DNA from 3 places in the Streptomyces sp. NPDC002463 genome. Region 3 is predicted to be linked to each of the others. Evidence: predicted binding sites of a transcription regulator. Region 3 holds the regulator's gene; each other region holds the start of a gene.
What was found. The regulator HrcA, encoded in region 3, represses chaperone genes, less so after heat shock. The targets are predictions, from matches to a motif close to TTNGCACTCNGNNNNNCNGAGTGCNAA.
Positions count from the first base shown of each region.

Region 1 (3,270 bases), on a different contig from region 3:
CGGGGAGTACGCCTCGGGGTCGAAGATCCTGCCCCGGCCGCCGCGCCGCGCCGGGTCGACGAAGACGGCGTCGTACGGGCTCGTGTCGATCTCGGTGACGTCCGCGCACCGGACCTCGATCAGCTCCGCGAGCCCGAGCGCGGCCGCGTTGGCCCGTACGGCCTCGGCGGTCAGCGGGTCCCGGTCGACGGCGAGGACGGAGATCCCGGCGCGGGCCAGGGCGATCGCGTCGCCGCCGATCCCGGAGCAGAGGTCCGCGACGCCTCGGACGCCGAGCGCCTTCATCCGGGCCGCCCGGTACGCGCCCACCGAGGCGCGGGTGGACTGCTCGACGCCGTTGGGCGTGAAGTACATCCGGTACGCGTCCTCCGCGCCGAACTTCGCCACCGCCCGCTGCCGCAGCCGTGCCTGGCCGAGGGCCGCGGTGACGAGCTCGGCGGGGTGGTCGCGGCGCAGCCGGGAGGCGACCGCGAGCTCCTGCGCGGGGTCGTAGTCGCGCAGGGCGGCGAGGAGCGTCTGCCCCTCGGGGGCGAGCAGGGCGGCGAAGGAGGCGAGGTCGGTCACCCGTCCCATTCTGGGGCCTGGGAGTGCCCGGCCCGACCGACGGGACACCCCCGCGGGGCTTGTGGGCCGGCCGGGGGACGGTGGGGGCCGTACGGCGGTGTCGCGGCCCGGAAGGGGCTCTCGCGCTGACAGGATGCGGCGCCATGCAGCTCGTACGACAAAAGGACCAGATGATGGCAAAAGGTGTGCACCGCTCCCGCCGGACGCTCGGGGCGGCGCTCGCCGTGGCCGCCCTCGCCTCCGCCGCCACGGCCTGCTCCGGCAGCGCCGCACCCGAGCGCGGCGCGCCCGCCCCCGCCGCCGCCGAGAAGCAGGCCCCCGCCGCCGGCGCCCTCGGCGCGTACGTCGAGAAGGTCCGCGCGCAGCGGGCCGCCCGCGTGCTCGCCGCCAAGAAATGGGGCCTCGCCAAACCCCCGCTCGAAGCGCCCGCCCCGCCCGCCGTCAAGCCGAAGATCACCACCCGCAAGGGCTTCGAGACCGACGGCGAGGGCCTGCCGCCCGTCTTCACCACCGTGCCCACCAAGCAGAAGGTCGTCTTCCTGACGATCGACGACGGCGCGGAGAAGGACCCCCAGCTGCTGAAGATGATGAAGGAGCTGCGGATCCCCTACAGCGCCTTCCTCAGCGACTACGTCGTCAACGACGACTACGGTTACTTCGCGAAGATGCAGAAGTCCGAGGAGTCGGGCGTCGCCCTCAACAACCACACCCTCCACCACCGCTACCTGCCCGCACTCTCGTACAGCGAGCAGAAGCGCGAGATCTGCGGCATGCAGGACGTCATCGGGAAGCAGTTCGGCAAGCGGCCCACGCTCTTCCGCCCGCCGTACGGCAACTACAACGAGGACACCCTGACCGCCGCGAAGTCCTGCGGCATCAAGGCCGTCCCGCTCTGGGCCGCCGAAGCCTTCCCCGACCACATGGAGTGGCGCGAGTGGGACCGGGACCTGCACCCCGGCGACATCGTCCTCACCCATTTCCGGGGCAAGGAGGACTGGAAGGGCACGATGCCGGACATGATCCGGCGTGTGATGAACGTGATCACGTCCAAGGGGTACGCGGTCGCGAAGCTCGAGGACTACGTGTGAGGTGGCTCGCCGTGCTCGCCGTGACCGGCGCGCTCCTCGCCCTCCCGGCCTGCGCCTCCTCCGTCGACCCGATCGAACGGCTCGGCCGGAAGGCGGCGGAACGGGTGAACCCCCACCCCTCACCGGTCCAGCGGGTGCGGGCGGCGGTCGACGCGAAGCGCTGCGAAGAGGCCGGCGGACCCCGTACGGTCACGCCACGGAGCGATGAATTGGCACTCCGCTTGACCGAGTGCTAATCGCGGTCATAGTCTCGGCCCTGGCACTCCCCACTGGAGAGTGCCAACACAGCGACGGGCAGGTCCGGCACCCGCGACGACGGATCCACCTGGTCGCCACCTCAGACAGTTAACCCCGTGAGATCTCCGAAGGGGGAGGTCGGATCGTGACGACCACCAGCTCCAAGGTTGCCATCAAGCCGCTCGAGGACCGCATCGTGGTCCAGCCGCTCGACGCCGAGCAGACCACCGCCTCTGGCCTGGTCATTCCGGACACCGCCAAGGAGAAGCCCCAGGAGGGCGTCGTCCTGGCCGTGGGCCCGGGCCGCTTCGAGAACGGCGAGCGTCTGCCGCTCGACGTCAAGACCGGCGACATCGTGCTGTACAGCAAGTACGGCGGCACCGAGGTGAAGTACAACGGCGAGGAGTACCTCGTCCTCTCGGCTCGCGACGTGCTCGCGATCGTCGAGAAGTAATTCACCGAAGTATCTGAAGCAGATGCTTTGAGCTGCGCCCCTTGACCCCGCACCGGGCGTCCGGGGGCGCAGTTCGTTCCACCCCATTCCGAGAGGGCTGAACCGCTCCCATGGCGAAGATCCTGAAGTTCGACGAGGACGCCCGTCGCGCCCTTGAGCGCGGCGTCAACAAGCTTGCCGACACGGTGAAGGTGACGATCGGCCCCAAGGGCCGCAACGTCGTCATCGACAAGAAGTTCGGCGCCCCCACCATCACCAACGACGGTGTCACGATCGCCCGCGAGGTCGAGATCGAGGACCCGTACGAGAACCTCGGCGCCCAGCTCGTGAAGGAGGTGGCGACCAAGACCAACGACATCGCGGGTGACGGCACCACCACCGCCACCGTGCTCGCCCAGGCCCTGGTCCGCGAGGGTCTGCGCAACGTCGCCGCCGGCGCCTCCCCGGCCGCCCTGAAGAAGGGCATCGACGCCGCCGTCAAGGCCGTCTCCGACGAGCTCCTCGCCACCGCGCGCCCGATCGAGGACAAGTCCGACATCGCCGCCGTCGCCGCGCTCTCCGCGCAGGACCAGCAGGTCGGCGAGCTCATCGCCGAGGCGATGGACAAGGTCGGCAAGGACGGTGTCATCACCGTCGAGGAGTCCAACACCTTCGGCCTGGAGCTCGACTTCACCGAGGGCATGGCCTTCGACAAGGGCTACCTGTCCCCGTACATGGTGACCGACCAGGAGCGTATGGAGGCCGTCCTCGACGACCCGTACATCCTGATCCACCAGGGCAAGATCTCCTCGATCCAGGACCTGCTGCCCATCCTGGAGAAGGTCATCCAGGCCGGCGCCAGCAAGCCGCTCCTGATCATCGCCGAGGACGTCGAGGGCGAGGCCCTCTCCACCCTCGTCGTCAACAAGATCCGCGGCACGTTCAACG
Region 1 is NZ_JBIARL010000001.1:681,685-684,954, reverse strand. Features, by position in the region: gene ACFYX3_RS03100 (SAM-dependent methyltransferase) at 1-573, opposite strand, end outside; gene ACFYX3_RS03095 (polysaccharide deacetylase family protein) at 738-1,652, shown strand; gene ACFYX3_RS03090 (hypothetical protein) at 1,649-1,888, shown strand; gene groES (co-chaperone GroES) at 2,035-2,343, shown strand; gene groL (chaperonin GroEL) at 2,454-3,270, shown strand, end outside.
Region 1: groES (co-chaperone GroES) is a predicted target of HrcA. The motif match lies at 1,909-1,935, and genes of this name have one in related genera.

Region 2 (3,270 bases), on a different contig from region 3:
GCCCGAGCCTGGACGCGTTCCGCGACGCCGGCCTGGCGCTCTGAGCCGGCCCGCCTGAGCCGGTCCGCCGAGGGCCGGTCCGCCGAGGGCCGGTCCACTCGGGGCCGGTCCGCCTGGGCCGTCCCCTCAAGGCCGGTCCGCTTTCCTGGCCCACTGAAAGGTTTCGAAGACATGGCAGTGAACGTCCGCATCCCCACCATCCTCCGCACCTACACGGGCGGTCAGTCCGAGGTCCAGGCCGAGGGCGCGACCCTCGCCGAGGTCATCGCGGACCTGGAGAAGAACCACACGGGCATCGCCGCCCGCGTCCTGGACGACCAGGGCAAGCTGCGCCGCTTCGTCAACGTCTACGTGAACGACGACGACGTGCGCTTCGAGCAGGGCCTGGAGACGGCCACCCCGGCCGGCGCGGGCGTTTCGATCATCCCGGCCGTCGCCGGCGGCTGCTGAGCCGTAACTGAGACCCGCTCAGGCTTACCGGTCAGTACGAATTGCCCCTTCCGCGCGATAAGCGGAAGGGGCAATTCTGCATGGTTGAGCGCGGTAGAGTTGGGGAAGTCCCCTCCGCTGCTCATGCCGAACGCATATGAGAATGCGCCCCCGCACGACAAGAAGCAGCCAAAGTGCGCGCACGTTGTGTACCTTCTGCGCGTTTTGCCGGGCCCGACTTGCCCCGTCATCCTGAGGATTCTCCCCAATTCCCCTTTCCGGGGCGCCCAGAATTCTCGGTCGAATGACCTGTTGCAGAGGGCAGTTGGGCAGATACATTCAGCCGCGGTCGACGCGTTCCGGCGCAGAGGTCTGACCCGGGTCCGCGAAGTGCGGGTCCCGCGCAAGGGCCAGTAATAGGGGAGTTAGGCATGGCTCAGGGCACCGTCAAGTGGTTCAACGCGGAGAAGGGCTACGGCTTCATCGCGGTAGACGGTGGTGCGGATGTTTTCGTCCACTACAGCGCGATCCAGATGGATGGCTACCGCAGCCTCGAAGAAGGCCAGCGGGTCGAGTTCGAGATCTCGCAGGGCCAGAAGGGTCCGCAGGCGGACATGGTCAAGCTCGCCGTCTGAGCGCGGCGCGATCGGCCACCGACGCAACGCCGTCGAGGGGTCCGCATCCCTGAGGGGATGCGGACCCCTCGTGCGTTCCGGGAGCGTCCCGGTCGTCGTCCTGATCCGCCTCCCGAAACGCGAGAGTCGCTTGCACTCTCCTAGGGCGAGTGCTAATCATTGGCGTTAGCACTCGGAAGGTGAGAGTGCTTACGAGGATCGGGCAGACGAGGCCCGCGGCCAGGTGGGGCAAGGAACCACAGGGCACGCAGGCCGTCCGTCGCGGGCGTCGGCGCGGTCCTGGAGCGTTATCCACCCCATGTCCGGGAGGACCACTTCACATGGCCAAGATCATCGCGTTCGACGAGGAGGCCCGGCGCGGTCTCGAGCGCGGCATGAACCAGCTCGCTGACGCCGTCAAGGTCACCCTCGGCCCCAAGGGCCGCAACGTCGTCCTCGAGAAGAAGTGGGGCGCCCCCACGATCACCAACGATGGTGTCTCCATCGCCAAGGAGATCGAGCTCGAGGACCCGTACGAGAAGATCGGCGCCGAGCTGGTCAAGGAAGTCGCCAAGAAGACGGACGACGTCGCCGGCGACGGTACGACCACCGCCACCGTCCTCGCCCAGGCGCTCGTCCGCGAGGGCCTCCGCAACGTCGCCGCGGGTGCCAACCCGATGGCCCTCAAGCGCGGCATCGAGAAGGCCGTCGAGGCCGTCTCCGGCGCCCTGCTCGAGCAGGCGAAGGATGTCGAGACCAAGGAGCAGATCGCTTCCACGGCCTCCATCTCCGCCGCCGACACCCAGATCGGCGAGCTCATCGCCGAGGCCATGGACAAGGTCGGCAAGGAAGGCGTCATCACCGTCGAGGAGTCCCAGACCTTCGGTCTGGAGCTGGAGCTCACCGAGGGCATGCGCTTCGACAAGGGCTACATCTCGGCGTACTTCGCCACCGACATGGAGCGCATGGAGGCGTCGCTCGACGACCCGTACCTCCTGATCGTCAACTCCAAGATCTCCTCCGTGAAGGACCTCCTTCCGCTCCTGGAGAAGGTCATGCAGTCGGGCAAGCCGCTGCTGATCATCGCCGAGGACGTCGAGGGCGAGGCCCTGTCGACCCTGGTCGTCAACAAGATCCGCGGCACCTTCAAGTCCGTCGCCGTCAAGGCCCCGGGCTTCGGCGACCGCCGCAAGGCCATGCTGAACGACATCGCCATCCTCACGGGCGGCACGGTCATCTCCGAGGAGGTCGGCCTCAAGCTCGAGAACGCGGGCCTGGACCTGCTGGGCCGCGCCCGCAAGGTCGTCATCACCAAGGACGAGACCACCATCGTCGACGGTGCCGGTGACAGCGAGCAGGTCGCCGGTCGCGTGAACCAGATCCGCGCCGAGATCGAGAACTCCGACTCGGACTACGACCGCGAGAAGCTCCAGGAGCGCCTCGCGAAGCTGGCCGGCGGCGTGGCCGTCATCAAGGCCGGTGCCGCGACCGAGGTCGAGCTCAAGGAGCGCAAGCACCGCATCGAGGACGCCGTTCGCAACGCGAAGGCGGCCGTCGAGGAGGGCATCGTCGCCGGCGGTGGCGTGGCCCTGCTCCAGGCCTCCAACGTCTTCGAGAAGCTCGAGGCGGACCTGACGGGCGACGAGGCCACCGGTGCCAACATCGTCAAGCTGGCCCTCGAGGCCCCGCTGAAGCAGATCGCCGTCAACGCCGGCCTCGAGGGCGGCGTCGTGGCGGAGAAGGTCCGCAACCTGCCCGTCGGCCACGGCCTGAACGCCGCGACCAACGAGTACGTCGACCTCATCGCCGAGGGCATCATCGACCCGGCGAAGGTCACGCGCTCCGCGCTGCAGAACGCCGCGTCGATCGCCGCGCTGTTCCTCACCACCGAGGCCGTCATCGCCGACAAGCCGGAGAAGGCCGCTGCGCCGGCCGGCGGCGGCATGCCGGGCGGTGACATGGACTTCTGATCCCGAGGGATCGGCAGTTCATCGCTGAACGCGAACGAGGGCGGCACCCCCTGGTGGGGGTGCCGCCCTCGGGCGTTCGGCGGATGCTGGAAGGGGCGAGGCGTACGGAAGGGGTCGTCGTCATGGTCACCCTCCTCACGACACCGGCCGACCGCGAGCTCGTCGTCACCCGCACCTTCGAGGCCCCGCCGGCCCGCGTCTGGGAGGCCTGGACGCGGCCCGAGCACGTACGGGAGTGGTACGGGGCGGCCGGGCTG
Region 2 is NZ_JBIARL010000030.1:27,409-30,678, forward strand. Features, by position in the region: gene thrC (threonine synthase) at 1-44, shown strand, start outside; gene ACFYX3_RS38020 (MoaD/ThiS family protein) at 172-450, shown strand; gene ACFYX3_RS38025 (cold-shock protein) at 861-1,064, shown strand; gene groL (chaperonin GroEL) at 1,385-3,013, shown strand; gene ACFYX3_RS38035 (SRPBCC domain-containing protein) at 3,136-3,270, shown strand, end outside.
Region 2: groL (chaperonin GroEL) is a predicted target of HrcA. The motif match lies at 1,194-1,220, and genes of this name have one in related genera.

Region 3 (3,270 bases):
GCGTGCGCCGGGGACCGCGATCGAGCCGGACGCCGTACGGGTGGGGCGGGACGGGCCCGACGCCGGGCGGACCAGGGTCACCACCCTGCCCTCCAGGAGGAAGCCGCGCGGTTCCAGCGGGAAGACCCGGTGCTTGCCGAACCGGTCCTCCAGCGTCACCGTGCCCGCCTCGCAGCGGATCACCGCCCCGCAGAAGCCCGTGGTGACCTCCTCGACGACCAGGTCGGGGTCGGCCGGGATCTCCGGGACGGGAGCGGACTTCTTCCAGGGCGGGGTCAGGTCCGGGTTGTAGCTGCGCATGGGCTCCGTTCCGTCCGGGGCGTGGTGGCGGGGGTTCTGCTGGGGGTCCGGGGGTCATCCCCCGGGCAGGCACGGTCAGGGCGGGGTCAGATCCGGGTTGTAGCTGCGCATGAGCTCTGTTTCGTCCGAGGCGGCGTCAGGTCCGTGTCGTAGCCGCGCATTCGGGCGACGCTACGACACCCCGAAGCGGCGTGCCAGTTCACCGCGCTGCGCCCGGACGAACGTGGCGTCCACCACAGCCCCGTGGCCCGGCACGTACGCCGCCTCCTCGCCGCCCAGGGCGAGCAGCCGGTCCAGGGCGTCCGGCCAGCGGGACGGGATCGCGTCCGGGCCCGCCTGCGGCTCGCCCGACTCCTCCAGCAGGTCGCCGCAGAAGACGACCTCGCGCTCACCCGGGACGCAGAGCGCCAGGTCGTGGCCCGTGTGGCCGGGTCCCACGTTCGCCAGGAGGACCTGGCGGTCGCCGAGGTCGAGCGTCCACTCGCCCGTGACCAGGTGCCGGGGGGCCACCAGGACGTCCGTCGCCTCCGCCGCCACCTGCGGATCGACCCCTTGCCGTACCGCGTCCCCGTACAGCTCCTCCCGGGCCCTCGTCCCGCTCAGGAGGTCGTCCGATCCCACCGCGCCGAAGACCTCCGCCCCGGCGAACGCCGCCGTGCCGAGCACATGGTCGAAGTGCGGGTGGCTGAGTGCGATGTGTGTCACCTTGCGGCCGCCTGTGAGTCCCCTCACCTGTGCGCGCAGTTCGGCGCCCTCCGCGAGCGAGGACCCCGTGTCGTACAGCAGGACCGCCCGTGTCCCCAGGACCAGCCCGACCGTGGCGTCCCAGCCGGGCAGCCGTCGCCGGCCCACCCCGTCCGCGAGACGCTCCCATCCGTACGCTTCCCAATCCACGTCCATGGGGCGACGCTAGCCGGTGCGGGCGCCGCCTCCTTGCCAGGAGCGATGTCCGCCGCCGTACACTGGCCGGGGGATCGCTGGCACTCGGACAGGGCGAGTGCCAAAAGCGGAGCAACCGGAACGACGACGACAGCTGGAGGTGCGCACGATGCTCAGCGAACGCAGACTCGAGGTCCTGCGCGCCATCGTCCAGGACTACGTCGGGACGGAGGAGCCCGTCGGCTCCAAGGCGCTCACCGAGCGCCACAAGCTCGGCGTGTCGCCCGCCACCGTCCGCAACGACATGGCCGTGCTGGAGGAGGAGGGGTACATCGCCCAGCCTCACACCAGCGCCGGGCGCATCCCCACCGACAAGGGCTACCGGCTCTTCGTCGACCGGCTCGCCGGCGTCAAGCCGCTGTCGACGCCGGAGCGGCGGGCCATCCACAACTTCCTCGACGGAGCCGTCGACCTCGACGACGTCGTCGGGCGCACGGTACGACTGCTCGCCCAGCTCACCCGCCAGGTCGCCGTCGTCCAGTACCCCTCGCTGACCCGCTCGACCGTCCGGCACGTGGAGCTGCTCTCGCTGGCCCCCGCCCGCCTGATGCTCGTCCTCATCACGGACACCGGCCGGGTCGAGCAGCGGGTCGTCGACTGCCCCGCGCCCTTCGGCGAGACCTCGCTCGCCGACCTGAGGGCCCGGCTCAACAGCCGGGTCGTCGGCCGCCGGTTCGCCGACGTGCCGCAGCTGGTGCAGGACCTCCCCGAGTCCTTCGAGGAGGTCGAGGACCGCGCCACGGTCTCGACCGTGCTCGCGACCCTCCTCGAAACCCTGGTCGAGGAGCACGAGGAGCGGCTGATGATCGGCGGCACCGCCAATCTCACCCGCTTCGGACACGACTTCCCCCTGATGATCAGGCCTGTCCTGGAAGCCCTGGAGGAGCAGGTCGTGCTCCTCAAGCTGCTCGGCGAGGCCAAGGAATCGGGCATGACCGTACGCATCGGGCACGAGAACGCCCACGAGGGGCTGAGCTCCACGTCCGTCGTCTCGGTCGGCTACGGTTCGGGCGGCGAGGCAGTCGCCAAACTCGGCGTGGTCGGACCGACCCGCATGGACTACCCCGGAACGATGGGAGCGGTACGCGCAGTGGCACGTTACGTCGGACAGATCCTGGCGGAGTCGTAAGTGGCCACGGACTACTACGCCGTACTCGGCGTGCGCCGCGACGCGTCCCAGGACGAGATCAAGAAGGCGTTCCGGAGGCTCGCACGCGAGCTGCACCCGGACGTCAATCCCGATCCCAAGACGCAGGAACGCTTCAAGGAGATCAACGCCGCCTACGAGGTCCTCTCGGACCCGCAGAAGAAGCAGGTCTACGACCTCGGCGGCGACCCGCTCTCGGCCTCCGGCGGCGGTGGCGCGGGCGGCGGCTTCGGAGCCGGCGGCTTCGGCAACTTCTCCGACATCATGGACGCCTTCTTCGGCACGGCCTCGCAGCGCGGCCCGCGCTCGCGCACCCGCCGCGGCCAGGACGCCATGATCCGCCTGGAGATCGACCTCAACGAGGCGGCCTTCGGCACCACCAAGGACATCCAGGTGGACACGGCGGTCGTCTGCACCACCTGTTCGGGTGAGGGTGCCGCGCCCGGCACCTCGGCGCAGACCTGTGACATGTGCCGCGGCCGCGGTGAGGTCTCCCAGGTCACCCGGTCCTTCCTCGGCCAGGTCATGACCTCGCGGCCCTGCCCGCAGTGCCAGGGCTTCGGCACCGTCGTCCCGACGCCGTGCCCCGAGTGCGCCGGCGACGGCCGCGTGCGGTCCCGCCGCACCCTCACGGTCAAGATCCCGGCCGGTGTCGACAACGGCACCCGCATCCAGCTCGCGGGCGAGGGCGAGGTCGGCCCCGGCGGCGGCCCCGCCGGCGACCTGTACGTCGAGATCCACGAGACCCCGCACGAGGTCTTCCAGCGGCGCGGCGACGACCTGCACTGCACGGTCACCATCCCGATGACGGCGGGCGCGCTAGGCACCAAGGTGCCGCTGCAGACCCTCGACGGCGTCGAGGAGATCGACATCCGTCCGGGCAC
Region 3 is NZ_JBIARL010000005.1:194,778-198,047, forward strand. Features, by position in the region: gene ACFYX3_RS13035 (DUF3097 domain-containing protein) at 1-300, opposite strand, end outside; gene ACFYX3_RS13040 (MBL fold metallo-hydrolase) at 472-1,200, opposite strand; gene hrcA (heat-inducible transcriptional repressor HrcA) at 1,349-2,368, shown strand; gene dnaJ (molecular chaperone DnaJ) at 2,369-3,270, shown strand, end outside.